Regions from separate parts of the Mesorhizobium sp. M0184 genome, predicted to be linked through region 2. Evidence: predicted binding sites of a transcription regulator. Region 2 holds the regulator's gene; each other region holds the start of a gene.
What was found. The regulator LexA, encoded in region 2, represses DNA repair genes until DNA is damaged. The targets are predictions, from matches to a motif close to TGTTCNNNNTGTGTTCNG.

Region 1: the regulator LexA is predicted to act here: its motif matches at 7,432-7,449, upstream of NKJ23_RS02380 (helicase-related protein).
Region 3: the regulator LexA is predicted to act here: its motif matches at 6,790-6,807, upstream of NKJ23_RS24265 (single-stranded DNA-binding protein).

Annotation. Positions count from the first base shown of each region.
Region 1 is NZ_JAMYSZ010000001.1:452,144-462,074, forward strand. Features, by position in the region: gene NKJ23_RS02340 (3-hydroxybutyrate dehydrogenase) at 1-130, opposite strand, end outside; gene NKJ23_RS02345 (citrate synthase/methylcitrate synthase) at 315-1,403, opposite strand; gene NKJ23_RS02350 (citrate/2-methylcitrate synthase) at 1,496-2,644, shown strand; gene NKJ23_RS02355 (TetR/AcrR family transcriptional regulator) at 2,684-3,337, opposite strand; gene NKJ23_RS02360 (hypothetical protein) at 3,439-3,885, shown strand; gene phaR (polyhydroxyalkanoate synthesis repressor PhaR) at 3,995-4,603, opposite strand; gene NKJ23_RS02370 (acetyl-CoA C-acetyltransferase) at 4,882-6,069, shown strand; gene phbB (acetoacetyl-CoA reductase) at 6,160-6,885, shown strand; gene NKJ23_RS02380 (helicase-related protein) at 7,616-9,931, shown strand, end outside.
Region 2 is NZ_JAMYSZ010000012.1:15,698-25,628, reverse strand. Features, by position in the region: gene NKJ23_RS16520 (SurA N-terminal domain-containing protein) at 1-1,546, shown strand, start outside; gene trpD (anthranilate phosphoribosyltransferase) at 1,543-2,553, shown strand; gene trpC (indole-3-glycerol phosphate synthase TrpC) at 2,558-3,370, shown strand; gene moaC (cyclic pyranopterin monophosphate synthase MoaC) at 3,373-3,879, shown strand; gene NKJ23_RS16500 (molybdopterin molybdotransferase MoeA) at 3,879-5,084, shown strand; gene NKJ23_RS16495 (hormone-sensitive lipase) at 5,092-5,922, opposite strand; gene kynU (kynureninase) at 6,019-7,266, opposite strand; gene lexA (transcriptional repressor LexA) at 7,715-8,449, shown strand; gene NKJ23_RS16480 (ComEC/Rec2 family competence protein) at 8,443-9,931, opposite strand, start outside.
Region 3 is NZ_JAMYSZ010000023.1:56,602-66,532, forward strand. Features, by position in the region: gene coaD (pantetheine-phosphate adenylyltransferase) at 1-110, opposite strand, end outside; gene NKJ23_RS24235 (hypothetical protein) at 306-458, shown strand; gene gyrA (DNA gyrase subunit A) at 512-3,322, opposite strand; gene NKJ23_RS24245 (helix-turn-helix transcriptional regulator) at 3,471-4,298, opposite strand; gene NKJ23_RS24250 (hypothetical protein) at 4,385-4,915, shown strand; gene NKJ23_RS24255 (MarC family protein) at 4,990-5,619, shown strand; gene NKJ23_RS24260 (OsmC family protein) at 5,628-6,053, opposite strand; gene NKJ23_RS24265 (single-stranded DNA-binding protein) at 6,176-6,688, opposite strand; gene NKJ23_RS24270 (cupin domain-containing protein) at 6,897-7,286, shown strand; gene NKJ23_RS24275 (ArsR/SmtB family transcription factor) at 7,369-7,683, shown strand; gene NKJ23_RS24280 (SRPBCC family protein) at 7,680-8,204, shown strand; gene NKJ23_RS24285 (ATP-dependent Clp protease proteolytic subunit) at 8,231-8,836, shown strand; gene NKJ23_RS24290 (hypothetical protein) at 8,833-9,231, shown strand; gene uvrA (excinuclease ABC subunit UvrA) at 9,929-9,931, shown strand, end outside.

The sequences.
Region 1 (9,931 bases), on a different contig from region 2:
CGTGATCGTCGGCGGTGTCGGAAAAGGAATTGACGACGACGTTGCAGCCTTCGGCCGCGAGCGCGTGAGCAATGGCCAGGCCGATGCCCGAGGTGGAACCGGTGATGATGGCGGTTTTTCTGGCGGTCAAGGCGGCTTTATTCCTTTCGAGGCGGGCTCCCGTGGAACCATGCTGCACTGCAGCATATAGGCTCTCTGTCACCCAAGAACAGCGGATTTGTGGAGCAATGGCATGAAATTTTTGTCATGTAGACCGCTCTCGTCCCCTAAGAGAGGTCGTTGCCTCGTTTCGCAAAGCATACGCTGAAAGCTCGTCAGGCGACGAGGTCCGGCACCGTCCCGATATAGCGCGACTGCGGCCGGATCAGCCGTCCGCTCGTCTGCTGCTCGCGCGCATGGGCAATCCAGCCGGCGACGCGCCCGGCAGCAAAGACATTGGTGAACGCCTCTTTCGGAAAGCCCGCCGCTTCCAGCAGGAGCGCTGTGAAGAACTCGACATTGGTCTGGAGCGAGCGCGACGGCTTGGCGATGCGAAGCACTTCGAGCGCCGCTTGCTCCACGCTTTCGGCAAACGCCAGCCGGTGGCCGGCTTCGCCCTTGGCGCCGAGCTGCCGCACCACCGCTTTCAGCACGTCGGCACGCGGATCGCGCACACGGTAGATGCGATGCCCGAAGCCCATGATGCGGCGGCCGCGCGCGATCTCGTCGCGCAGCCAGCCGGCGGCGTCGCCATTCGCCTCGATCGCATCCAGCATCTCGATCACCGGACCTGGCGCGCCGCCATGCAGCGGCCCCTTGAGCGCTCCGAGCCCGGCCAGCACCGCCGAAGTAAGCCCGGCCTGCGTCGAGGCGACCACGCGCGTGGCGAAAGTCGATGCGTTGAGGCCGTGGTCGCAAACCGTCACGAGATAGGCATCGAGCGCCTTCGCCAATTTAGGCAAGGCCGCAATGCCGGTCAGCATCCGCAGCATGTCGGCGGCATGATCGGCCTTGCTATCGGGCGCAATCGGGCTTTCGCCGCGCTGCAGGCGCAGCAAGGCCGGCGTCAGCACGGCGGGTGCCGCTACCAGCCGCAGCGCGTCCGGCAATTTGCCGCCGTCCGGCAGCAGGGCAATACCGGCGCGCATCGCGCTGTAGATATCGACCGATGCGAGAAACGGCAGCAAGGGTTTGATCTGCTCGAACACTTCGCTGCGCGCCCGACCGATCGCGTTCGCCAGTTCCCTGCCGCCCGGAAGATCGTCGAAAAAGCCGTTGAACAGCAGATGAACCACCTCGGCGTATTTCCAGCGGCCTGCCAGGTCGGGCAACGAATGGCCCTGGATGGTCAGGCGGCCACCAAGACCGTCAACATCGGAGAGCACCGTTTCCGCCGCCACCACATCATCGAGCCCATTCGCCATTGGTTTTCTCCTTGACCCTTTCCGGGCGGTAGATAAGGGTTGGCGACTGGACCATCAATCTTGATCAATGGAATCAACATGACAGGGCTGACATGACGGAGTGGCTGACGCGGGACGAAGCCCTGGAGCGTCTCAGGGTGCGCGCCCAGACGCTCTATGCCTATGTCAGCCGCGGACGCATCGGCATGCGGCCGGATGGGGCCGATCCACGCCGCAGCCAGTATCGCGCCGACGACATCGCGGCGCTGGCGAGCCGCCGGGCGCGCGGCCGAAATCCCCAGGCAATCGCCGAAAGCGCGATTGCCTGGGGTGAGCCGGCGATCGCCACCACGATCTCGACCGTTTTGCACGGCCGCCTCGTCTATCGCGGCCAGGATGCGGTCACGTTCTCCGAGACTGCCACGCTGGAGCAGACGGCAAACCTGCTTTGGGCATCTGGCGCACCAGTGTCGTTCGGGTCGGCGAGCCGCCATGGCAACGGCGCAACTGGCCGGCCGGCTGCCTTCGCGGAATTGGCCGCGTTGGCGGCCAACGGCCGGCCCTCCCTTGGCCGCAGATCGGCTTCGCTCAACCACGATGCGGCCGGCGCCATCGCCGCTCTGGCCCAGGCGCTCGGCGCGGTTCGCGGAAGCGGTGCCGTGCATGAAAGGCTGGCGCAGGGCTGGTCCCTCGATGCTGCCGGCACAGACTTGATCCGCCGCTCGCTCGTGCTGTTGGCCGATCACGAACTGAACGCATCGACCTTCGCCGCGCGGGTCGCCGCGTCGACCGGTGCACCTGTTTCGGCCTGCCTGCTTGCCGGCCTCGCCACGCTCTCCGGGCCGCGCCATGGCGGCGCCGCGGAGGCGGTCATGATGCTGGCGGAGGATGCGCAGAGATTGGGCCCGGATGCAGCTGTCGGACGCTGGCTCGGTCACGACAGGCCGCTGCCCGGATTTGGCCATCCGCTTTATCCCGACGGCGATCCGCGTGCGGAACCGTTGCTGACCGCGATAGATGTCGACGATGGGCTGCTACGGCTTTGCAATGCGGCCTTTGCGGCAACGGGCATGCGCCCGAACGTCGATTTCGCTTTGGCCGCGCTGACGCGCGGTCTCCGTTTGCCGTCCGATGCGCCGTTCCGCCTGTTCGCGCTCGGCCGCGGCGTCGGCTGGGCCGCGCATGCCGTGGAGCAGGTGACAAGCAGCGGCCTGATCCGGCCGCGCGCCCGCTACCAGGGACCGCTGCCGGAGTTCAACTAGCTGGCGGCGCAATCTCGGCCTTTTTTGGGGGCTGGCGGACTAAGCTTTAGATGGAATAGTCATCCGGCTCATGAAAAGTCGGAGAGCCCGCTGCGCGGCCAGGGCTGGCGGCTCGGACGGATGCCATTCCCGGAAATGACCATCGATCGCCATGCGTGCCAACCCGTAAACGAGTGCACGCGCGGCAAGCACAAGATGATCAAAGGCGGTGTCGGGAGCAAGCCGACCCTGTTGTTGCGCTTGCGTCAGCAAGTCGATCATCGTCCGCCGAATAGCCTCATTCTGATCACGAAGGCTGTCCGACCCTTCAAAATCAATCAGGGTTCGGGAACTGATGATCTGGAAATGCGTGGGGTTGGTAATTGCCCATTCCAGATAGCCTTGTCCGATTGCTTCGAAGGCCTCAATGGGATCTGCACTGTCGATTTTCGACTGCGCCTTGGCAACAGCCTTTGTCAGCCGATCCATGGCCTGTTCGGCGACTGCGGTTAGCAGCGCTGTTTTCGATCGAAAATGCCGGAATGGTGCGCCGGGTGAAACGCCGGCACGTTTTGCGGCCTCGCGTACGGACACATGCTCGCCTCCCCGTTCCTCGATGATCTCCACGGTTGCCGTGATCAAGGCCTCGACGAGATTGCCGTGATGATATCGCTTGGCATCTCCGGCTTCGTCGGAATCAGTAGTCTTGGTCATCTCAGCCAAATAGCACGAGAGCGAAATGTAATCACTGATTATTTCCCTTGTGTTCAAGCGCTGCGTATGTAATCAATGTTTACATCGCAACGGAGGTTACCATGTTTCGCATCACCGCAACGACTGCCCTCGCTTTCTCCTTATTGTCGCTCGTATCTGCCGAGGCCGAGGATCGGCCCACCCTGGAAGTCGTCTGGCCGACGGCAGGTTCAGTTGTGGAACTGGGCAATGCTCCTGAGAAGGCGATTGGCGTTGTCGTCAGGAGCAACTTCAGGCTGCTCCCTGCGGGTGAGTGCGGGGAAATCAAGCAATGCGGCCACGTGCATATGAAGATCGATCCCAACGGAGACACCTGCAACATCCCCGGCAAGCCGTACAACAGCATGAACAGCGACTTTGGCGGTGATCTTATCAAGGCGCGTTTCGGCCATTGCCCGGATGCCGCCGGCAGACACGTGATCGGCGTGCTTCTTGCCGATGATCATCACCGGCCCATTCTAGTAGACGGCAAACCTGTTACCGCCTTGGTGACGGTGACCACGAAATAGGGGATGCCACGAAATAGAGCATGGATGACATCTTCACCTTCGAGGCGAAGATGTTTTCTGACACGGGCCTGCTGAGGGAAATTTGGGCCGGCGCTTCGCCGGCCGGCAGTCACGACATCGTGTCGAGCTTGCGCTGCATCGCGGCGATCTGGTCCTTCAGCTCCTGAAGGTCGTCTGGTTTTTCCGATGTTTCTTTCTTGGCCGGTTCGGGTGGTGCTGCTGCCGGCGCAGAGCCCGCGGGCGGGAACGGCGTGAACAGCCGCATGGCGTTCTGGAACATTTCCATGTTGCGCCGCGTCTGCTCCTCCAGCACCTTGATCGGCGTGGCGATCTTCATCATGTCCATCGGCGACTTGCCGAGGGCATCTTTCATCTGCTCGCGAAAGCGTTCCTGCTCCTTAGAGAAGGCCAGCATCGACTGCTCGAGAAAGCTCGGCACGATCATCTGCATCTGGTCGCCGTAATAGGCGATGAGCTGACGCAGGAACGGGATCGGCAGCATGTTCTGCCCGTCCTTGTTCTCCAGCTCGAAGATGATCTGGGTCAGTACCGGATGCGTGATGTCGTCACCGGTCTTGGCGTCCTGGACAGTAAAGTCCTCGCCTTTTTTGACCATTTCAGCGAGATCCTCGAGCGTCACATAGGTGCTGGTGCCCGTATTGTAGAGACGGCGATTGGCATATTTCTTGATAACAATAGGTTCGTCTTTTGCGGCCATCTGCATCCTCCCCGGACACCGGCCAGCTTAAGTAAGCCGCCGGTAACGATTGCGCCTTTTTAAAGGATATGCGCAAAAGCGTCATGAATCCAAGCAGTTTGTGCAGTGCGGGAACATTTTATGCTGCGCAGCACGGACGGGCCGCCGTTGCAGCGACGGGCGGCATGCTTGCGGCAGTGGGACGCCATGCCCATTTCGGGTTTGACTCGGGTTGTGGAAAGGGCAAGAAAAGTCTCCGACGGCACCCGAAATCGTTCCCCGAAAGCCTGGAGAAGAACATGTCCGCTTCCAACGCCATCGTTGTCGCCAGTGCAGCGCGCACGCCCGTCGGCTCCTTCAACGGCGCCTTCGCCAACACGCCAGCCCATGAATTGGGTGCCGTCGCCGTCAGGGAAGCGCTTGTCCGTGCCGGCGTCGACGGCAAGGAGGTGGACGAGGTCATCCTCGGCCAGATCCTGACCGCGGCTCAAGGGCAGAACCCGGCGCGGCAGGCGGCAATGGCTGCCGGCGTACCGCAGGAGGCGACCTCCTGGGGCCTGAACCAGCTCTGCGGCTCGGGCCTGCGCGCCATCGCGCTCGGCATGCAGCAGATCGCCCAGGGCGACGCGAGGATCATCGTTGCCGGCGGCCAGGAATCGATGTCGATGGCTCCGCATGCGCAACATCTGCGCGGTGGCGTCAAGATGGGCGACTTCAAGCTGATCGACACCATGATCAAGGACGGCCTGACCGATGCCTTCTACGGCTATCATATGGGCAACACCGCGGAGAACGTCGCCCGCCAGTTCCAGATCACCCGCGACGACCAGGACCAGTTCGCACTGGCTTCCCAGAACAAGGCCGAGGCCGCGCAGAAAGCCGGAAAATTCAATGACGAGATCGTTGCCTTTACAGTCAAGGGCAGGAAAGGTGACACCGTAGTCGACCAGGATGAATACATCCGCCACGGCGCGACAATCGATGCCATGACCAAGCTCAAGCCGGCGTTCGACAAGGAAGGCACGGTGACGGCAGCCAATGCCTCCGGCATCAACGACGGCGCCGCCGCCGTGGTGCTGATGACCGAAGCGGAAGCCGCAAGGCGCGGCATCACACCTCTGGTGCGTATCGTTTCCTGGGCGACCGCCGGTGTCGACCCGCAGATCATGGGGACGGGACCGATCCCCTCCTCGCGCAAGGCGCTGGCCAAGGCCGGCTGGTCGGTTGGCGACCTCGATCTGGTCGAAGCCAACGAGGCCTTTGCCGCACAGGCCTGCGCCGTCAACAAGGACATGGGCTGGGATTCGGCCATCGTCAACGTCAATGGCGGCGCCATCGCCATCGGCCATCCGGTCGGCGCCTCGGGCGCCCGCATCTTCAACACGCTGGTCTACGAAATGCGCCGCAGAGGTGCCAGGAAAGGTCTTGCCACGCTGTGCATCGGCGGCGGCATGGGTGTTGCCATGTGCGTGGAAGCAATGGGATGAATGGCAAATTGTGAATGGTGAATGGAAGGAGGGCTTACGCAATAACCATTCCCCATTCACCATTCACCATTCACTCTGGGAGGGAAACGCATGACAAAGGTTGCAATCGTCACAGGCGGGTCGCGCGGCATCGGCGCGGCGATATCGGTCGCCTTGAAAAGCGCCGGCTATTCGGTCGCCGCAAACTACGCCGGCAATGAAGAAGCGGCGGCAAAGTTCAAGGCCGCGACCGGCATCCCGGTCTATAAATGGTCCGTCGCCGATTACGAGGCCTGCGCCGCCGGCATCAAACAGATCGAAGCCGATCTCGGTCCCGTCTCGGTGCTGGTCAACAATGCCGGCATCACTCGCGACGCGATGTTCCACAAGATGACGCGCGAGCAATGGAAAGAGGTCCTCGACACCAACCTTTCCGGCGTCTTCAACATGACGCATCCATTGTGGGGCGGCATGCGCGACCGCAAGTTCGGTCGCATCATCACCATCTCCTCGATCAACGGCCAGAAAGGCCAGGCCGGCCAGGTCAATTATTCGGCCTCGAAGGCCGGCGATATCGGCTTCACCAAGGCACTGGCCCAGGAAGGCGCGCGCGCCGGCATCACCGTCAACGTCATTTGCCCCGGCTACATCGCCACCGAGATGGTCAAGGCAATGGACGAGAAGGTCCTCAACGAGCGCGTCATCCCGCACATCCCGGTCGGCCGTCTCGGCGAGCCGGAGGAAATCGCGCGCTGCGTCGTCTTCCTCGCTTCCGACGATGCCGGTTTCATCACCGGCTCGACCATATCAGCCAATGGCGGCCAGTACATCGCCTGATCGTTTATCTTTACGTTGAGACAGATACGCGCTTGGACGAACGGGCCTGCAAAACGGCCCGTTTCTATAGCGGTCTTCCCGTTGCCAGATCTCGATGCAGCACGCTGCCCCAATCCGGCACGCAAAGGTTAACGGCAAACTCGCAGCCTGTGCAAAAGCCGTCCGGCAGCCTGTGGGTTTTCGGTGGAAAAGCTGTTCACGACACAACATGTTGCAGTGAACAAACCAAGAAACTTCGGCTATCGCTGATTCGTCGCCGATTCGTTCCGGCTTTGAGCGGAACGTTAACGGCGAGAGCTGAAAACACCCTCGAAATGATTAAAGCGCGTTAGGAAACATCAATAATTTCATAATGTTGTGCGAAGCAGATTGGCCAGCCACGACCATTCACCGGCAAAGGTTAACCGCAGTGCTCGCTTGGATGCCACTTGCATAAATCGGGCCAGTTTCCGTGATTCAGCATGTGGTGAGGTACGCCGACAGAAAACCCAGATGTAGCCGTGAACAAACCCTGAATCAGCGCGAGTCAGTGATTCGTCGCTGATTCGTTCCAGACTCGTTCCAACTGTTAATTGGGAACAGATTTTCTGGCTTCGAACCAACCAATCGGCCTCCCTCGGCACATTCCGCTTTCGCTTCGCGCCCGAAATCCCTATGTGTCGCCTGTCATACGCGGCCAATATGGGCGCGCTTCCGACAATGCGAGGCAGAGAGCCTTATTTCCAGGCCGATGAACATCCATCCGAAACACACTGAACCGCTGATCCTGTCGGGTCGAGACGTGACGGCCGTGCTCGGCCCGACCAACACCGGCAAGACCCATCTCGCCATCGAACGCATGGTGGCGCACGAAAGCGGCGTCATCGGCCTGCCGCTCAGGCTGCTTGCCCGCGAGGTCTATACGCGCGTCTGCGAGAAGGTCGGCGCCCATAAGGTGGCGCTCATCACCGGCGAGGAAAAGATCCAGCCGGCGGGCGCGAAATACTCGGTCTGCACCGTGGAAGCGATGCCGCGCGAGACCGACGCCGCCTTCGTTGCCATCGACGAGGTCCAGCTCGCCGGCGATCTCGAACGCGGCCACATCTTCACCGATCGCATCCTGCATCTGCGCGGCCGCCAGGAGACGCTGCTGCTGGGCGCGGCCACCATGCACGGCATCCTGCAGCGCCTGCTGCGGGGCGTGTCGGTGGTGACGCGACCACGCCTGTCGCATCTTGCCTATGCCGGCTCGAAGAAGCTGACCCGCCTGCCGCGGCGCACCGCGATCGTCGCCTTCTCGGCCGACGAGGTCTATGCCATCGCCGAGCTGATCCGCCGCCAGCAGGGCGGTGCTGCCGTCGTGCTCGGCGCACTCAGCCCGCGCACCCGCAACGCCCAGGTGGCGCTGTTCCAGTCGGGCGACGTCGACTACCTCGTCGCCACCGACGCCATCGGCATGGGCCTCAACCTGGACCTCGACCACGTCGCCTTCGCCCAGAATCGCAAATTCGACGGCTACCAGTACCGCAACCTGACGGCGGCCGAGCTCGGCCAGATTGCCGGCCGCGCCGGCCGGCATCTGCGCGACGGCACCTTCGGCGTCACCGGCCAGGTCGATCCGCTGGATGATGAACTGGTCAACAAGATCGAGGCGCATGATTTCGATCCGGTGAAAGTGCTGCAGTGGCGTACCGCGCATTTCGATTTCGCCAGCCTCGATGCGCTGAAGCGCTCGATCGAGACCAACGCCCCGGTAGAAGGCCTGACGCGCGCACTGCCGGCAGTAGACGCGCAGGCGCTCGAGCATCTGTCGCGCGACGAGGACATCCGGGCACTCACCACCGATGCCAGGCGCGTGGCGCTGCTGTGGGAAGCCTGCGCGCTGCCCGACTACAGGAAGATCGCGCCGGCCCAGCATGCCGACTTGATCGCCTCCATCTACATGGACCTTGCCAGGCATGGCCATGTCGACGAGAACTACATGGCCGAGCAGGTGCGCCGTGCCGACACAACCGAAGGCGACATCGACACGCTGTCGCACAGGATTGCCCAGATCCGCACATGGACCTTCGTCTCCAACCGGCCCGGCTGGCTGGCCGATCGGGCACACTGGCAGGAAAAGACGCGCGAAATCGAAGACAGATTGTCGGATGCGCTGCATGAGCGGTTGACGAAACGTTTTGTAGACCGCAGGACTTCCGTCCTCATGCGGCGCCTTAGAGAAAACACGATGCCTGAAGCCGAAATCAGCCCAACCGGAACCGTCCTCGTCGAAGGCCATCACGTCGGCGAGTTGCAGGGTTTCCGCTTCACCGCCGACCAGAGCGCCGGCGGCGAGGATGCCAAGGCGGTGCGGGCGGCGGCGCAGAAGGCGCTTGCCGCCGAGTTCGAAGCGCGGGCCGAGCGTTTCGGCGCCTCTGCCAATGGCGACATTGCGCTGGGTTCGGATGGCACGCTGCGCTGGATCGGCGCCCCGATCGGCACGTTGGTTGCCGGCGAAGACGCTTTGAAGCCGCGTCTCGTTCTGCTCGCCGACGAGCAACTCGCCGGCCCGGCACGCGACAAGGTTGCGGCGCGCGCCGAGCGCTTCGTCAACTTCCAGATCGAATCCTTGCTGAAGCCGCTGGTCGATCTCAAGAATGCCGAGCAGATCACCGGCATCGGCCGCGGCATTGCTTTCCAGCTTGTCGAGCATCTCGGCCTCATCAACCGTCGCGACATCGCCGACGAGATGAAGTCGCTCGACCAGGAAGGCCGCGCGGCGCTTCGCCGTCTCGGCGTGCGCTTCGGCGCCTACCATGTCTTCGTGCCGGCGCTGATCAAACCGGCGCCGGCCGGGCTGATAACGCTGCTGTGGGCGCTGAGAAACGACGGCAAGGACAAGCCCGGCTTCGGCGATGTCGTTCACGCACTGGCCTCCGGCCGCACCTCGGTGGTCATCGATCCGACCTTCGACAAGACCTTCTACAAGCTTGCCGGCTACCGCAATCTTGGCCGGCGTGCTGTACGCGTCGATATTCTCGAACGGCTGGCCGACCTGATCCGGCCGGCGACCAACTGGAAGCCG
Region 2 (9,931 bases):
CGCCGAACTGACGCGTGAAGACCCGGCGTTCAAAGGGCCTGCCGGAAGCTTCGACAGGAGAACCTTCGAGTACCTGCTTCGGCAGATCGGCATGCGGCCGGAAGACTATTTGAAGAACCGCGCCCAGGTCGCGGTCCGCCAGCAGATCGTCGAGGCGGTTTCGGACGGCCTCAAGGCCCCGGATACATTCTTCAAGGCGGTCGCGCTCTATCGCGGCGAAGATCGCACCATCGACTACCTGACCTTGCCGAAATCGCTTGTCGAGCCGATAGAAGCGCCGTCCGACAGCGCGCTTTCGGCCTATTTCGAGGAAAACAAGAAAACCTACGCTGCGCCCGAATACCGCAAGTTCTTCTATGTCAGGCTCGAACCGGAAGACATCATGGATTTGAGCGCGGTGACCGACCAACAGGCCAGCGACGACTACAATAAGAACAAGGCGCGCTACACCACGCCGGAGATGCGCACCATCGAGCAGCTTGTGTTCAAGACACCTGATGCCGCAAAGGCGGCGCTCGATTCGCTCAGGACCGGCGCGACCTTCGACAAGATCGTCGCTGCCGAAGGCAAGACGCCGGCCGACACGCTGCTCGGCACGCTGGCCAAGGACAAGATCGCCGACAAGGCGGTCGCCGACGCTGCTTTCAAGCTCAACGTCAATGAGGTCAGCCCGGTCGTACAAGGAGCATTTGGTCCCGTTCTGCTGCGCGTCACCGAGATCAAGCCCGAAGTGGTGAAGCCGCTGGCCGAAGTATCCGAGCAGATCCGCAAGGACCTGGCACTGGGCGAGGCAAGCCGCATCTTGCTGGACGTGCACGACAATTACGAGGATACGCGCGCCTCGGGCAGTTCGCTCGCCGAGGCAGCCGCCAAATTGAAGCTGAAGGTCGTCACCATCGATGCCATCGACCGCACCGGCCAACGGCCGGATGGAAGCATCGTCAAAGACCTGCCGGAATCGCCGGCACTCATCAAGGCGGTGTTCGAATCCGAACCCGGAACCGACAATGAAGGCCTCACCACCGCCGATAACGGCTTCGTCTTCTACGACGTGAGCGCGATCACGCCTGCCCGCGACCGCACATTGGACGAAGTCCACCAGAAGGTCGTGGCCGACTGGACCGCGGCGGAGACCACCAAACGGCTCACCGCAAAAGCACAGGAGCTCGAGAAGCGTCTCAAGGCTGGCGCCACGCTCGAGGTGATCGCCGGTGAGCTCAAGCTCGAAAAGCAGACCAAGCGCGGCGTCAAACGCGATGCTGACGACGTCGATTTCGGCAAGGAAGGCGCCGCCGCGATGTTCGGCGTCGGCGAAGGCGGCACCGGGCTGATCCCCTCGCCCACGGGCGACGGACAGATCCTGTTCAAGGTTGCCGAGGTATTCGAGCCCGCCGGGGCCGACGCCAGCTCAGTACCCGAGGACGCACAGAAGTCCTTCACATCCGGCATGTCCGACGACCTGCTCGACCAGTTGGTAGCGCAGTTGCAGACGCAATATGACGTCCGCATCGATCAGACGGCCGTAACCCAAGCCCTGGCCAGATGAGCGCGCTGAAGATCCACATCGCCAAGGTCGCCGCCGGCAGCGCTCTTTCTTTCGAGGAGGCGCGCGAGGCCTTCGACATTATCATGTCGGGCGATGCTACCCCCGGCCAGATCGGCGGCTTCTTGATGGCATTGCGCGTGCGCGGTGAGACCGTCAGCGAGATCGCCGGCGCCGTCGCCACCATGCGCGCCAAGATGCTGCGTGTCGAAGCCCCCGAGGGCGCCATCGACATTGTCGGCACCGGCGGCGACAATTCGCACAGCGTTAACATTTCGACCGCATCCGCTTTCGTCATCGCCGGCAGCGGCGTGCCCGTCGCCAAGCACGGCAATCGCGGACTGTCCTCGCTGACCGGCGCCGCCGATGTGCTGATCGCATTGGGCGTCAAGATCGACATCCCTCCGGAGACGATCGGCCGCTGCATCCACGAGGCCGGCGTTGGCTTCATGTTCGCGCCGGCGCATCACCCGGCGATGAAGCATGTCGGCCCGACCCGGGTCGAGCTCGGAACCCGCACCATCTTCAACCTGCTGGGCCCGCTTTCCAATCCGGCGAGTGTCAGACGGCAGATGGTCGGCGTGTTCCTGCCCGAATGGATCATGCCGGTGGCAGAAACGTTGAAGGAACTTGGTGCCGACCATGCCTGGATCGTCCATGGCGACGGCTATGACGAGATCACCACCACCGGCGAGACACTTGTCGCCGAACTGGCCGGCGGCGAGATCCGCAGCTTTACGCTGACCCCGGAAGCCGTCGGACTGAAGCGGCACAGCAAGGACGAGTTGCGCGGCGGCGACGCCGCCCACAACGCCCAGGCACTGCGCGACATGCTGGGCGGCGCAGCCGGCGCCTTTCGCGATACGGTGCTGATGAATGCCGGCGCCGGGCTGGTGGTGGCCGGCAAAGCGACGACCCTCGCCGACGGCATGGTAACGGCGGCGCAGGCCATCGACAGCGGCCGCTCGCTGAAAGTGCTCGACAGGCTGATCGAGATTTCGAACGGTTAAAACCATGTCCGACATCCTGCGCAAGATCGAGGCTTACAAGCGCGACGAGATCACGGCGGCCAAGGCGCGCGTGCCGCTCGCCGAGATCAAGGCACGGGCGACGGATGCCGACGCGCCGCGCGGCTTTCTTTCCGCCCTTGAAGCAAAGCGCAAATCCGGCAGGTTCGCGCTGATTGCCGAAATCAAGAAGGCTAGCCCATCCAAAGGCCTGATCCGCGCCGATTTCGATCCGCCGACGCTGGCCAGGGCCTATGCGAAGGGCGGTGCCGCCTGCCTTTCGGTGCTGACCGACGCACCCTCCTTCCAAGGCGCGCCCGAATTCCTCACCACTGCGCGCGCTGTCGTCGAGCTGCCTGCATTGCGCAAGGATTTCCTGTTCGACCCCTATCAGGTCTACGAGGCCAGGGCATGGGGCGCCGATGCCATCCTGATCATCATGGCCAGCGTCGACGACGCGTTGGCAAGAGAACTCGAAGCGACAGCGTTCGGGCTCGGCATGGACGCGCTGGTCGAAGTGCATGACGAGGCTGAAATGGAACGCGCGCTGCAGCTGTCGTCGCGGCTGATCGGAATCAACAACCGCAATCTCCGGACCTTCGAAACCAGCCTACAGACCTCGGAGCGGCTGGTAGCGATGGTGCAGGCCGACCGCCATCTGGTCAGCGAGAGCGGTATCTTTTCGCACGACGATTGCCGCCGGCTGGAGCAGAGCGGCATTGCGACTTTCCTGGTCGGCGAGAGCCTGATGCGCCAGCAGGACGTGGCCGCGGCAACGCGCATGCTGTTGACGGGCAAGGCGCCGGCAGAGGTAGTTTGAGGATGGCGGCCACCCTCACCCATCTTGGCGCGCAGGGCGAAGCCAACATGGTCGATGTCGGCGACAAGGCTGAGACGGTGCGCACGGCAGTCGCAGAAGGTTTTGTCGCGATGCGGCCCGAGACGCTGGACATGATCCTCGCCGGCGACGCCAAGAAGGGCGACGTGCTGGGCACCGCGCGCATTGCCGGCATCATGGCGGCCAAGAAGACGCATGAACTGATCCCGCTTTGCCATCCGCTGCTGCTAACCAGGATATCTGTCGATATCGAGGCGGACGCCGCGCTGCCCGGCCTGAAGGTGACAGCATTGACCCGCGTCACCGGCAAGACCGGCGTTGAGATGGAGGCTCTGAGTGCCGTCTCGGTCGCTTGCCTGACCATCTACGACATGGCCAAGGCGGTCGACCGCGCCATGGTCATCTCCGGCATCAGGCTGGTTGAAAAGACCGGCGGCAAATCCGGCGACTACAAGATCACCGGAGACGGGGCCACCGAGGCAGGCCGATAATGGCGCTGGTCCCAGTTGCCGAGGCGCTCGAGCGCCTGCTGGACGGCGCAGCAGCGCTGCCGGGCGAACGCGTCGCACTGCTGGATGCCGCCGACCGCGTGCTGGCGGAGCCGGTTGTGGCGCTCCGCACCCAGCCGCCGTTCAACGCCTCCGCCATGGACGGCTATGCCGTGCGGGCGGCCGATATCGCGTCCGTACCGGCAAAGCTTTCGGTGGTCGGCATGGCGCCGGCCGGACGCGGCTTTGCCGGAACGGTGCAGCAGCGGCAGGCCGTGCGCATCTTTACCGGCGCGCCGCTTCCCGAAGGCGCCGACACTATCGTCATCCAGGAGAACGTCCGCGATCTCGGTGGCGGCAGCGTCGAAGTGACGGAACCGACGGTGCAGGGGCGCAACATCCGCCGCCTCGGGCTCGATTTCGCCAAGAGCGATGTCCTGCTGCCCAAAGGCCGCCTGCTCGACCCGGCGGCCTTGTCGCTGGCGGCATCGGCCAATCACCCCGAGGTGCGCGTGGTCAAACGGCCGCTGGTCGCCATCATCGCCACCGGCGACGAATTGCTGCCGCCGGGCAGCGATCTTGGCCCCGACCAGATCATCTCCTCCAACGCCTATGGTGTCGCCGCTGCCGCACAGTCGGTCGGTGCGCGCGCGCTCGACCTTGGCATCGCGCCGGACCGCAGGGAGGCGATCGCTGCGCTGGTTGAAAAAGCCGTGAAGGCTGGCGCGAACGTCATCGTCACGCTGGGCGGTGCCTCGGTCGGTGACCACGACTTCGTTCATGACGTGCTGACCGGGCAAGGCATGACGCTCGATTTCTGGAAGATCGCCATGCGGCCGGGCAAGCCACTGATGTTCGGGCGGCTGGGAGACATTCGCTGCATCGGCCTGCCCGGCAATCCGGTGGCAAGCCTGGTCTGCACTCAGCTCTTCCTGAAGCCGCTGCTGGCGCGGCTCGGCGGCCGCGCCTTTCAGCAGGATATACGTCGGGCACGGCTCGGTGCTGCCATGCCGGCCAACGATCTCAGGCAAGATTATGTGCGGGCTGTTGTCATAGATGACGCCGGTACGCTCGTGGCGACGCCGTTCGGCATCCAGGACTCCTCGATGCTGAAAATGCTGGCCGATGCCAACGGGCTGATCGTTCGCGCGCCGTTCTCACCTGCCGCAGCGGCGGGCTCCCCCTGCGACGTGCTGATGTTACGCTGAACCTGCCTCACTCCGAGATCAAGGTCCGGGTCAGCGGATGGTCTGGATCGGCCAAACCGTCGATGATGTTGAAATGATGCCGGTCAGGCTCGACCACCGAGCTGGTCGCGGTACCCAGGCCGATCCAGATGTTGGCCAGCAACGCGCTCTGACGCAGGAATTCGGCGCGCTCGCCGCCGCCGGCCCAGCAGGTCAGGCGGGCCTTGTCCATCGGGCGCAGCAGCACCGGGCTTTCGGCCTGCGCCTCGGCCTCATCGATCGCGATCGTCTCGTTCATGCCGGTGCGCATGATCGGGCGCAAATCATGCACCCCCGAGATCGACACCACGTGACGAACGCGCCGGACCACTTCGGGCGCCAGCGGCGTCGTGGCCGTAACCATCCGGCTAACAAGATGGCCGCCGGCCGAGTGTCCGGTCAGCATCAGCGGCCCTGGGACCATCGCCGCCGCCTTGCCGATCGCCGCGCCGACTTCCTTGACGATGCCGCCAATGCGTATCTGCGGACAGAGCGTGTAGGACGGCATCGCCACCGCATAGCCGCGATCAACAGGGCCAGCGGCAAGATGCGACCAGAAATTCTTGTCGAATTCCATCCAGTAGCCGCCATGAACGAACACCACGAGTCCCTTGGGCTTGATGGCCGGCAGGAAAAGATCGAGCCGGTTGCGTGGGTTGTCGCCATAGGCCATGTCGAGCCGCGCCCTGCCCTCGGTCGAAAGCACGTCGCGGAAAACCCGCGCGGGCTCGGTCCAGGCCGCCGGCCAGCGATCGCTGCCGGCTATGTTGGCGCCGTTGGCATAGGCGTTGTCCCAATCGGCAATGTGACGTTCGAACACCCTGCGCCCTCCCTGGCAATATGGCCTTGCAACGTAGCCGTGAGCATCGCGCGGCGCGTCGTCGCCAGCCTCACGATTCCAGCTCTCGCATCAATCTCAAGTGACAGCTGCTTTGATTGCGAAGCGCGCATCCTTCCACGCACCGGTGCGGAGGATATCCTCAAGCACTTTGACGGCCTGCCAGACATCGGCATAGCTGACATAGAGCGGGGTGAAGCCGAAGCGCATGGTCGATGGCGCGCGAAAATCGCCGATCACGCCACGTTCGATCAGCGCGCGCATGACCTGGTAGCCATGCTCATGCATGAATGAAATCTGGCTGCCGCGTTTTTCCCCATCGCGCGTGCTTTCGAGCGTGAGCCCGTAAGTGCCGCACTTTGCCTCGACAAGCTCGATGAACAGATCCGCCAGCGCGATGCTCTTCTTGCGCACCGCCGTCATGTCGACATCGTTCCAGATGTCGAGCGCGCCCTTCAGCGTGCGCATCGACAGGACCGGCTGGGTGCCGCACAGAAACCGGCGGATGCCGGTGCCGGCCGCATAGCCTGGCTCGAAGGCGAAGGGCCGTGCATGGCCCCACCAGCCGGTGAGCGGCTGCTGGATGTCGGAAAGATGCCGCTCAGCCGCATAGATGAAGGCAGGCGCGCCCGGGCCGCCATTCAGATATTTGTAGGTGCAGCCAACGGCAAAATCGGCGTTTGCCTTGTCGAGCTCGACTGACATCGCGCCGGCGGTGTGGCAGAGATCCCAGACGATCATCGCCCCGGCTTCCTGAGCCCTGCGCGTCAGCGCCGGCATGTCGCGCAGTTCGCCCGACTTGTAGTTGACGTGGTTGACCAGCACCACGGCGGTGCGTTCGTCGATCAGCTCTTCGATGGTCGGCGCGTCGACCCCCGAGAGGCGCAGCAGCGTATCTTTTCGCGTCGAAACCACACCCTCAGCCATGTACAGGTCCGTCGGAAAACTATCGCCCTCGGCGACGATGACCTGCCGCTCCGGTCGCATGGCCATGGCGGCGTGCAGCAGCTTGTAGATGTTGACCGATGTCGTGTCGCAGACCACCGTCTGGCCGGCCGCGGCACCGATCAGGCGCCCGAGCTGGTCGCCAAGTTCAAGCGGCATGTTGAACCAGCCGGCCGTGTTCCATGCGCGGATGAGATCATGCGACCATTCTTCGGTCGCGGCCTTGTGCAGTTCATCGAAAGCGGCACGTGAAGCAGCTCCTAGCGAATTGCCGTCGAGATAGATCACTCCTTGCGGCAACACGAAGCGGTCGCGCATCGCGCGCAGCGGATCTGCGGCATCCATCGCCTTTATGGCGGCGAGATCGGGAATTCCTGTCATGATTTGCCTGCTCCCCCCAAAAGTTCAACGCAACGCCGGACACGCATCGACTGTTCTTCCATCACCTGGTTGCGCGCAGCAAGGCTCCACCGGCGAGAAGCAGCCTGACCAGGCGACTGGAAACCAGGAGTTAACCCGAGGTTGGCGTTTTGAGTTCGTTTCGTTCACGGTGCATTGACCGAACCGCGCAGTCGATACGGGTTCAATTCCGTGCCCTTTGCCGACTGACGGCCGATGCCAGTGCTGCCTTCTGGGAAGCCAGAAGGCGCAAACGAAAGCAGAATCAAGGGGATGACGCTCGCGACGGTGAAAATGCGGCATTCCGGTAGGGGCGTGGTTTGTTTCCCAAGCCTTAACGCATTCATTAAACTTTAAACAGTTGCGGAACACAACTGGAACAGATAGTGTTTGTTCTGGGTTTGTTTTTCTGATTCTGTTGGGGGTCGCTATGCTGACACGCAAACAACACGAACTGCTTATGTTCATCCACGAAAGGTTGAAGGAAAGCGGTATCCCGCCTTCCTTCGACGAGATGAAGGAAGCGCTCGACCTGGCTTCCAAATCCGGAATCCACCGGCTGATTACGGCGCTGGAGGAGCGCGGCTTCATTCGCCGTTTGCCCAACCGGGCCCGTGCGCTGGAGGTGCTGCGCCTGCCTGACTCGATCGCCCCCGGCCTCAATGCGGCACGCAAGTTCTCGCCGAGTGTCATCCAGGGCAGTCTTGGGCAAGGCGGTCCTCGGCAAGGCAAGCCGACATCGTCGCGCGTGCCCGCAGCCGGAAATGACGACGATGTCGTCGCCGCCGTTTCGATCCCGGTGATGGGCCGCATCGCCGCCGGTGTGCCGATCGACGCCATCCAGCACCAGACGCATTCGATTTCGGTGCCGCCGGATATGATCATGGGCGGCGAGCATTATGCGCTCGAGGTCAAAGGCGATTCGATGATCGAGGCCGGCATTTTCGACGGCGACACGGTGATCATCCGCAATGCCGATACGGCGAGCCCCGGTGAGATCGTGGTGGCACTGGTCGACGAGGAGGAAGCGACGCTGAAGCGGTTCCGCCGCAAGGGCGCCTCGATCGCCCTGGAAGCCGCCAATCCGGCCTACGAGACGCGCATCTTCGGACCAGACAGGGTCAAGGTGCAAGGCAAGCTCGTCGGACTGATCCGCCGCTACTGAGCTCCGCCCTTGGCGCCGGCTTTGGGGTTGTCGGCCCTGCGGTATGGCGGCAGGCCTCGTGCCGCGCGTGAAAATTTCCGCTGCACGTGCCAGGGCCGGTATGATTTTTCGACCGCGAAACGGATTTCGGCGCGCGTTGCCGCTTGTGGATCGAAGTAGACGGCGGCACTTCCCGCGTGCGCCAGTTGCCGTTTGGTGACGACGAGGACCAGCCGGTCGTAGTAGCAGGGGTTATGGGCGGTGGCGTCGTCGATGACGATCAAGCTGGCAAAGGCGCAGGCTGGCCGCGCAGTATCGCGGTCCTTGGCTTGCGCGATGATCGCGCCGGATGGATGCCTGGCAAGGCAGAGGCCATCCGTGCAAATGAACGGCATGCCCGGCGGTAGGTCGGCCGGATCGGCAATGTCGAATTGCGGGTCGTTCTTTCCAGGTGTTTCCGGCGCGACGATAGCCTCGGATGTGAGCGCGCGTTTCCAGTTGTCGATGGTGAACTCATTCGGGCGTGCCCGGTTGACCGCGAGTTCACCGCTGCCGATCGGCAGCGCGACCAGCCGTGCGTCCTCCGAGACCAATACGTCGGGTATGCGTGTCTGCGTTGTCGTCAGCAAGCCGGCGAGCGCAAAAGGAAGTGCCGCCAGCCGCAACCAGGTCGTCGCCATGCTGGCAATGACGAGGGCGATCGTCACCAGAAGGACGGATCTCAGCGAAATCAGCCCGACCGCATCGATCGGCGAGCGCTCCGAGATCCACCCGGACAGGGCGATCATCGCCGTCAGCCCCTTGCCCATGACATAGAGGAAAGGGCCATCCGCACCGAACGGCATCGCCAGCGCGCTGAGAACGGCGAAGGGCATGACGACCAGTGAGACGATGGGCATGATGGCCAGATTGGCGAACAGGCTGAGCGGCGCCACGCGCTGGAAATGCCATATGGCGAAAAGCGCTGTGGCGCTCCCTGCAATGATCGAGGTCATCGCCAGACCGCACATGCCCAGCAGGACCTTTCGAGTGGCAAAGCGTTGCGGCGACAGCCGCGGCGGCGGCGTGGTGGCCCTGCCGGCGCGGTAATCGGACCAGCCTGCATAGGCGCCGACAAGGGCCGCCGTCGCGGCGAAGGACATCTGGAAACTCGGACCGACCACCTCGTGCGGCGACACCAGGATGACCGCGATGGCCGAGATCGCCAGGTTGCGCATGGTGAGCGCGGCCCGGTCGAACAGCACGGCGATAAGCATCACCGCCAGCATGATGAAGCTGCGTTCGGCCGCCACGACAATGCCGGAAAAGACGAGGTAGGCCGCAATCGAAAGAAGCGCGGCGGCCGCGGCATATTTCTTGACCGGCCGTCGCGATGAGAAATCGGGAAACAGCGCAAAGGCACCCCGCAGCAGCGCCATGATGGTGCCGGCGACCAACGCCATATGCAGCCCCGAGATGGAGATGATGTGGTAGATGCCGGTGCGCCGCATCGCTTCGTTGATC
Region 3 (9,931 bases), on a different contig from region 2:
ATCGCCGCATAGATTGTATCCGCCACGGCCAGCGACGCCTTCAGCACGTCGAGATGGCCGTTGGTCAGCGGGTCGAAAGAGCCGGCATAAAGGGCGATGCGTTCGGTCATGGCAGGTGCTTCTAGCGAGCCTCTCCCCTAAAGGCAAATCCGATCGCCAGCCCGCCCCATGAACCTTTTGGCCGACGTGAACGACAGATGAATGTGCCGCTCACAACAGCTTCACGCAGTGTTCACTAAGTTGCAGCTGCAGGAGATGAAACCAAACACCCATCTAATCGTTGTTAGGCGCAGGAGAACACGCACATGCTGATCTACATGCTCGCCACCGCAATGACCGCCGCCATGCTGATCGCTACCGTATTCGGGTTGCATCAGGAAGCACAGCGAGTCCGCGCCAAGGCCAATACCAAGCGGTTCGAAGGCTTCGGCAACCGCAAGCCTTATCGCCACCTCTAGATTGCGGGTGTCTTCACACGCCGGCCCATAGGGCTGGCGTCGTCGTGCCAAACTCACTCGACGGATGTATCGGGCTCCCTACCTTCGGCATCGGCAACAGCGCCGCTTTCAGCATCGACACTCTCTTCGATCTCTTCATCCGCTTGCGGTTCTGAAATTCGCTCCACCGAAACGACCTTCTCGCCCTCTGCGGTATTGAAGATGGTAACGCCCTTGGTGGCCCGGCTGGCGAAACGAATGCCGTTCACTGGAACACGGATAACGGTGCCGCCATCCGAAACCAGCATGATCTGATCGTCATTGCCGACCGGGAAGGTCGCCACCAGGCGGCCGATTTCGGCCGTTTTCGAGACGTCGGTGGCGCGAATACCCTTGCCGCCACGGCCAGTCAGGCGGAAATCGTAGGACGATGAACGCTTGCCGTAGCCATATTCCGTCACCGTCAACACGAACTGCTCGTGCGCCTTGAGGAATTCATAGCGGTCGTCGGAAAGCTCCGCCTCTTCGCCGACCTCTTCATTGGTGAGCTGGATTTCTTCCTCCTCGCCGGCCGCGATGTCAGCAGCGAGCCGGCGTTCGGCCACCACCCGCTTGAGGTAGGCGGCACGCTCCGCCGGCGGCGCATCGACATGCTCGATCACCGCCATCGAGATCACCCGGTCGCCATCGGCCATCGCAATGCCGCGCACGCCGACCGAATTGCGGCTCTGGAAGACGCGTACGTCGCTGACCGGAAAGCGGATGCACTGGCCGGAACTTGCCGTCAAAAGCACGTCGTCATTGTCGGTGCAGGTCTCGACGCCGAGGATCTCGTCGCCTTCCTCGTCCAGCTTCATGGCGATCTTGCCGTTGCGGTTGACCTGGACGAAGTCCGACAGCTTGTTGCGACGCACGGTGCCGCGCGTGGTGGCAAACATGACGTCGAGCTCGCCCCAACTCGTCTCATCCTCCGGCAGCGGCATGATCGTGGTGATGCGCTCGCCCTGTTCGAGCGGCAGCATATTGATCAGCGCCTTGCCGCGCGATTGCGGGTTGCCGATCGGCAGGCGCCAGACCTTTTCCTTGTAGACGATGCCGCGCGAGGAGAAGAACAGCACCGGCGTGTGCGTGTTGGCGACGAACAGCCGGGTGACGAAATCCTCTTCCTTGGTCGACATGCCGGAGCGGCCCTTGCCGCCGCGGCGCTGCGCCCGGTAGAGCGACAGCGGCACGCGCTTGATGTAGCCGGAATGGCTGACCGTGACGACCATGTCCTCGCGCTGGATCAGGTCCTCGTCTTCCATGTCCGCCCCGCCCTCGGCGAGCTCGGTACGGCGCGGCGTGCCGAACTCGTCGCGCACGGCGATGAGCTCGTCCTTGACGATCTGCTGGACGCGGGCGCGGGACGAGAGGATGTCCAGGTAGTCCTTGATCTCGTCGCCGATCGTGTTCAGCTCGTCGGCGATCTCGTCGCGGCCGAGCGCGGTCAGGCGCTGCAGGCGCAGTTCGAGGATGGCGCGCGCCTGCTCCTCGGAGAGATTGTAGGTACCGTCCTCGTTGATGCGATGGCGCGGGTCGTCGATCAGAAGAATCAGCGATTCCACGTCGCCCGAAGGCCAGCGCCGCTCCATCAACTGCTCGCGCGCCGTCTGCGGGTCCGGAGCGCTGCGGATCAGCTTGATGACTTCATCGATGTTGGCAACAGCGATGGCAAGGCCGACCAGCACATGGGCGCGGTCGCGCGCCTTGCGCAGCAGGAATTTCGTGCGCCGGCTGATCACCTCCTCACGGAAGGCGACGAACGCCTTCAGCATGTCGGTCAGAGTCAGCAATTCCGGCTTGCCGCCGTTCAGTGCCACCATGTTGGCGCCGAAGGACGTCTGCAGCGGGGTGAAGCGGTAAAGCTGGTTGAGGATGACATCGGCGACCGCGTCGCGCTTCAGTTCGATGACGACGCGGTAGCCCTGGCGGTCACTCTCGTCGCGAATGTCGGAAATGCCTTCGATGCGCTTGTCGCGCACCAGCTCGGCCATCTTCTCGATCATCGACGCCTTGTTCACCTGATAGGGAACCTCGGTGATGACGATCGATTCACGATCGTTGCCGCGCGCCTCGACGTTGACGCGACCGCGCATGACGATGGAGCCGCGGCCGGTCGAATAGGCGCTGTAGATACCGGAGCGGCCGAGCACGATGCCGCCGGTCGGGAAATCCGGCCCCGGAATGATCTCCATCAGTGCCGGAAGGTCGATCGCTGGATTATCGATGAGGGCAATGGCGCCGTTGCAGACCTCGCCCAGATTGTGCGGCGGGATGTTGGTGGCCATGCCGACGGCGATACCGCCGGAGCCGTTGACCAACAGGTTCGGAAAGCGCGCCGGAAGGACTTTCGGTTCGCTGCCCGACGCATCGTAAGTGTCCTGGAAATCGACGGTGTCCTTGTCGATGTCTTCCAGCAACTCATGCGCGACCTTGGTCAGCCGCGATTCCGTGTAGCGCATCGCCGCCGGCGGATCGCCGTCGATCGAGCCGAAATTGCCCTGCCCGTCGATCAGCGGCACGCGCAGCGACCAATCCTGCGCCATGCGCACCAAAGCGTCGTAGATAGAGGCGTCGCCATGCGGATGGTATTTACCCATCACGTCGGCGACCGGGCGTGCCGATTTCACATATTTGCGGTTCCAGTGATAGCCGCTCTCATAGGCGGCGTAGAGGATGCGGCGATGCACTGGCTTGAGGCCGTCGCGCACGTCAGGCAGCGCGCGGCTGACGATCACGCTCATGGCGTAATCGAGATAGGAGCGCTGCATCTCCTCGATGATGGATATCGGCTCGATGCCGGTGGGGCCGCCGTCGGCGCCGCGCGGTGTCTTTTGGTCGGTCAAATCGGATCACAATCTAATCAGGAATCACTTGGTGCTTATATAGGAAGCCAGCCTGAAACTCCAACAATCGCGGCAGTTTTCCAGTGTGGTTTTTAGCGGCAAATTCAAAAGGATAAACCAATTGCGACGATATGGCCGTGGCACCCTTTCACGGGCGTCGCCGGCGGGCGCGATAAGTACCCGGCGCCTCGCCCATCAGCCGCCGGAAACGGCGGTTGAAGGTCGACAGATCGTTGAACCCCGCCGCAAAGGCGATCGCCGAAATCGTCTGATCTGACGTCCGCAGCCGCACGGCTGCCCTGTGCAGCCGCGCTCTCAGCAGGAACTGGTAGGGCGTCATGCCGGCGACGTGCCGGAAGGTGCGCAGGAAATGGTAAGGGCTGGTGGCGGTCTCGTCGGCGAGTTCGGCAAGCGAGATCGGCCGGTCGGCATCGACTTCGATGCGCCGCACCGCTTCGGCAACACGCTTCTGGTCACGGCGGCTCGGCGTCCGTCCCCGATCCGTGGCGCTGCAAGCCGCTGTCACCGCGGCACCGGCAATGCGCAGGGCGAGTTCCTCGAACGCGCCGGTGTCGGCCATCTCGCGCGCCGCCTCCGCTTCGGCAAGCAACGGCACCAGCGCCGGCAAGGGCGGCAGGCGCGGCGTGCCGAAATCGAGCGTCTTCGTGCCCGGCACGTCGGCGACGATCCGCTCCATATAGGCCGGTCCGAAATGGAAGGAGAGGCAGCGGTCGCCGGCGCCATGCTCGTGACCGCATTCATAGCATGTGCCGGGATTGCCGAGCAGGAGCGCGCCCGGCGCCAGCATCGCCGTGCCCTCGCGCGCACGATAGCGGAAGGTGCCGTTGGTTACGGCGGCAACGCAGAAATCCCGATGCTCCTCCTCGAATGGCCTGTCGGCGGCGCTGGCGGTGCAGATGACATCCGACACCTGCCAGCCTCGGCCCGACGCCAGCCTGTGCGCGCTCGTCGTCATCGCCGAAACATAGCAACTTTTCCCAAGCGCAGAACCCCTGTCGGCCTCTATGCTTGCCGGTCTCCTGACAAGATGAGAGCGAAGCCATGTCCAATTCCTTTGCCAAGGCCCTGCACAGCGATGGGCCCGTACCGGCCCTTGCCGAGAAACTGAATCTTTATGGCCGCTTCGTCGGCGCCTGGACGTTCGACGCCACGCGCCATCTCGAGGACGGTCAGGTGCTGACCGGGCGCGGCGAAGTGCATTTCGGCTGGGTGCTCGAAGGCCGCGCGATCCAGGACGTATGGATCCTGCCTGCCCGTGACGCCGGCCCCTCGCCCTCGCTCGGCAAATGGACCTTCTATGGCACGACGTTGCGCGTCTACGATCCCGGCGTTGACGCCTGGCACATCTTCTGGAGCGATCCGCGCAATCAGTACTACAGCCGCCAGCTCGGCCGTGCCGAGGGCGACACCATCATCCAGCAAGGCGCAGACGGCACCGGATCTGCTGTGCGCTGGAGCTTTTCGCGCATCACCGAAAATTCGTTCCGCTGGCTGGGCGAACGCTCACAGGACGACGGCGCCACCTGGCGTCTCGAAGTCGAGTTTCTGGCGCGCCGGGCCGTCAGCCCCTGATCCGCACGGTTTCCACTGGCTCCGCTTTGCTCTACCAATCCCGTTATCCGGCTTTGCCGGCGGGGAGGGTCAGCATGCCGAGCTTCGACAGCCTGTTCAACGCCTTCGTCACCATACTGGTGACGATCGATCCGCCCGGCCTGGCGCCGCTCTTCCTCGCCGTGACTCGCGGCATGAACCGCGAGGAGCGCAACCAGGTCTCCGTGCGCGCCTCGGTCATCGCCTTCCTCGTAATGGCGTTGTTCGCAATCGCCGGCGCGTCGATCCTGTCAGTCTTCGGCATCACTCTGCCGGCCTTCCGCGTCGCCGGCGGCTTTCTGCTGTTCTTCATCGCCTTCGAAATGGTGTTCGAGCGCCGGCAGGACCGCAAGGAGAAGATCGGCGACGTCGCCATCACCAGGGACATGATCCACAACATCGCCGCCTTTCCGCTGGCGATCCCGCTTATTGCCGGTCCCGGCGCGATTTCGGCGACCGTCCTGCTCTCAAGCTCGTTTCAGGGTTTGGGCGCGCAGACAGCCCTTGTCGGCATCATCGCCATCTGCCTCGTCATCACCTACCTGGTGTTCGTGCTGTCAGAGCGCATCGACCGTATCCTCGGCCAAACCGGCCGTTCGATCCTGACAAGGCTGCTCGGCGTCATCCTGGCGGCGCTCGCCGTACAGTTCGTCGCCGACGGCATCAAGGCGCTGATGGCGACGTAGGAACAGCCCTACTTCGCTGTCGTTTCAATGACTTCGAAGTCGTGGGTAATCTCGGCAGTCTTGGCCATCATTGCCGAGGCCGAGCAGTATTTCTCGATCGAAAGCCCGATCGCCCGCTTCACCTTGTCGTGTGATAGCGCCCGGCCCTTGACGACAAAATGCATGTGAATGCGGGTGAACACCCTGGGATCGGCTTCTGCACGGTCGGCATCGAGTTCGACCACGCAATCTTCGACCGCCTCGCGCCCCTTTTCGAGGATATGGATCACGTCATAGGCCGAGCAGCCGCCAGTGCCGATCAGCACCAGTTCCATTGGGCTCGGCCCCGGCGTCTTGCCCTCCGGCCCGAACGCAGTGCCTAGCACCAGCTTGTGCCCATTGGCGGACTCGCCAACGAAAGTGCGCTCCTCGACCCATTTGACCCTTGCCTTCACCTGATACGTCCTTTCACCGCTCAAACGCACAACGTCCCGAAAATCCAAGACAGATTTTCGGGACGCCATTTCGTGGCCAAGGTGCCGGCGCTTTTCGCCGCAAGGGCAGTCCGCCCGAGAAATCAGAACGGGATTTCGTCGTCCAGCTCGCGCGACGAACCACCGCCGCCGCCCTTGTTGGCGCCACCGCGATTGAAACTTTCGCCCGGGCCGGACTGGCCGAAATCGGAACCGCGGCTCGCACCACCACCGGCATAGTTGCCGACCTGGCCGCCGCCCTCGCCCCGCGCATCGAGCATCTGCAGCTCGCCGCGGAATTTCTGCAACACGATTTCGGTCGTATAGCGGTCATTGCCGGTCTGGTCCTGCCATTTGCGCGTCTGCAGTTGGCCCTCGACATAGACCTTCATGCCCTTCTTCAGATACTGCTCGGCCACCTTGGCGATCTGGTCGTTGAAGATCACGACATTGTGCCACTCGGTCTTTTCCTTGCGCTCTCCGGATGTCTTGTCGCGCCAGCTTTCCGACGTCGCGATGCGGATGTTGACGACCGGGTCACCCGAATTCAAGCGGCGGATTTCAGGGTCCGCCCCGAGGTTGCCCACCAGAATGACCTTGTTGACGCTACCCGCCATGATACTTCTCCGCGCTCATCCGAAACCAAATTTTTGTCGCCGCACCTTACAGGCTATGGACAATCCCTGCCTGCCGTCGCCGCCTTTTCCCACAAGGTTTTTGTTCTCTTTTCGTTCTATAGGAGAGGCCCTTCACTGTCAATAGTTGTCAGTAAGAAGTAGTGTCTTGGCGTCGAATTTCCACAGATCATGGGATCGAGGCGACCGCATGAAGATGGTTGCGCATGACGATCAGCCGCAAGAAGAGTGGCGAGCGGGAGTAAAGACCCGCATGCATGTCTCTGCCCGCAACGGCGCAACTCAACTTTGCATATTCGAACAATGGGTCGAACCGGCGGTTGGCGCCCCCACACATTGGCACCCGGTCGAGGAAGTGCTTACCGTCATCGCCGGCAGGGCCGAGATGTGGATCGATGAAGAGCATCTCGTCTTGACTGCCGGACAGTCGCTTGTTGTTGCAGCGCGCAGGCAACATGGCTTCCGAAACGTCGGCTCCGAACTGCTTCACATCCATGCCGTGCTCGCGTCACCAGTTTTCGAGGCGACGTTCAAGGGATCCCCGGACATGGTGAGACGCTGGCTTCCGGCGAGTTTTTAAAACCTCGCCTGTCTTAAAAAACACCGCCTGTCTTAAAAAACACGGCTTGCCAAACAGATAAGTATTGACTTATGCTTTCGGCATGATCGAAGCAGACATTTTTCGGGCACTAGCGGATCCAACGCGTCGCGCCGTCTATGAGCGGCTCGCCGACGGCGAGATGACGGTGTCGGAACTGCGCACTGGCATACCGGTATCGCAGCCGGCGGTATCGCAACATCTCGCAGTGCTGCGCGGCGCCGGCCTCGTGGTCGAGCGCCGGGCCGGTCGCAACGCCTATTACCGCGTCGATCCGAAGGGGCTTGCGCCACTGCTCGGCTGGATCGAACGCTACCGTGCGTTCTGGCCAGAGCGCATCGAAAGGCTCAAGACGGTTTTGAAGGACATGGACCAATGACCAGCCGAGGCAAAGAACGCGCCGAAATGGCCGCAGACAAGATCGAGTTCGAGTGCGAGCTGCCCGAACCGCCGGAAAAGGTGTGGCGGGCGCTGACGGTGCCGGACCTGCTCGCGGCCTGGATGATGCCGAACGACATCAAGCCCGAAATCGGCAACCGCTTTGCCTTTAAAGCGCCGAATGCGCCGATCGAGTGCGAAATCCTCGACGCGGATCCCGGACGGCTGCTGCGCTATTCCTGGCGGGAGCGGCCGGCGCCCGGCGATACGCAGGTGCCGCCCGGCAGCCCCCTGGACAGCGCAATGAGCGACAGCCCAGTGGACAGCATCGTCACCTTTACGCTCGACCGCACCGTTTCCGGCGGCACGCATCTGCGCATCGTCCATGATGGTTTTGCTCGGGCAGCAGCGCCGGAGATCGCGATGGCAGGCGCCGGTTGCCGGCTTTCCTTTGAAGCGCGCACTCCCAGGCACAAGCAGATCGCCGCAAACACCCCGCGCCTCTTCCTGCGCGCGGCCTGAACGACAACAGTCAACGGAGACAACCGATGAGCGGCCTTGCCAATCTGGTGCCGATGGTGATCGAGCAGTCGAGCCGCGGCGAACGTGCCTTCGACATATTTTCGCGGCTGCTGCGCGAGCGCATCGTCTTCATCAACGGGGCGATCGACGACGGCACCTCGGCGCTGGTCTGCGCCCAGCTTCTGTCGTTGGAATCCGACAATCCCGACAAGGAGGTCTCGCTCTACATCAACTCGCCGGGCGGCGTGGTGACCAGCGGTTTCGCCATCTACGATACGATGCAGTATATCAGCTGCCCGGTCTCCACGGTTTGTATGGGCTTCGCCGCCTCGATGGCCTCGTTCCTTTTGATGGCCGGCACACCGGGGCGGCGCATCGCGCTACCCAACACCAGCATCGTGCTGCATCAGCCTCTCGGCGGTTTCCAGGGCCAAGCCTCCGATATCCAGCGCCATGCCGAGGGCATCCTTCGCACCAAGCGGCGCATGACCGATCTTTACGCCCGCCATTGCGGCCGCACCTACGAGGAAGTGGAACGCACGCTCGACCGCGACTTTTTCATGACCGCGCAGGAGGCCAAGGATTGGGGCCTCGTCGACCATGTTTTCGACACTCGCAAGCAGGCCGCATGAACGAGCCGGGCCGGCGGACGGAACTGAGGCGATTGAGCCCCCGCAATTTCAGCGCCATCGGTCTGGTCTTGACGCTATCGCGGCACTATAGTCCGGCGATGACCGCCAGCCGCTCATCCAGCCTGTTATACCTTACTATCGCTACCGTAGCCGGCACGAACATGCTGGTGGGTATGGCACTTGCCCAAGATAATTCGACGTCTTCGCAAAAGGGCACCCTGCCCGGTGTGACCAGCGATTATCGCATCGCCGAGCCAGCGCCGCGGCCTGAGCCTGACGATGTGGCTCCAGGCAGCGGCAACGGCACCTTTAAGATTGGCGATACCGACGTTCGGATTTCCGGTAGCATCACCATCGATGTCGCTACCGGCGGGATCAGGCCCTCCAGCCGCTAAGTTCGCCTGGTGTGAACCACAAATATTGCGCTTCAAACGAACAGCCCCGCCATTGCGTTTGCAACTGACAGGGCTTTCTTGGATCTGAAATCCAAATTGCCGGGAGTGTACTGCCGGCTTTTTATTTCGGATGCTTCGCGGCGTTCAGCCGACGATCCGACTAGCAGTCTCTGATTGTTGTGGGGATCGGCAGGTCAACGTGGGCAGGTAGCGCTAAACGCCTGACCTGGCTACTTATACCTGCCGCGGCTCCAGCGACACGTGGAGCCTCAAGGAACAATCCGGTGGAGTCATGCCTCTGCTCTCCTTCTGTTCGTTGCGACTGTCGTCGTCGAAGCGCTCATCGCATAACCCGCGGCGTCTCGCAGGCTAGCCCCAGGCCGCGAGGCCATCGAAAGACGGCCGGCTTCGTTGACGTGTCGATTCTGCCCCCATGACGCAGGCACGTCAACCTTGAATAGCCGATTACCGAAAAATGTGATCGCGAATCGCTTTGAAGCCGGCTGCGCGGGCAGCTTTTGTCAGGAGCGTGTTCGGCCTTTGTTCTTTCCGCTTGCCCGTTCGCGCGAAAGGCGGTTAAACGCTTTGGTCGAGAGTTGTGGCGTCTCTCGAAAAGGCGGCGAAATTACCTACATAGGGGATGGTCGGGAAAACCCGCCCATCCCACGAATTCCAGATTCTGAGGCGGCGACCGGCGATG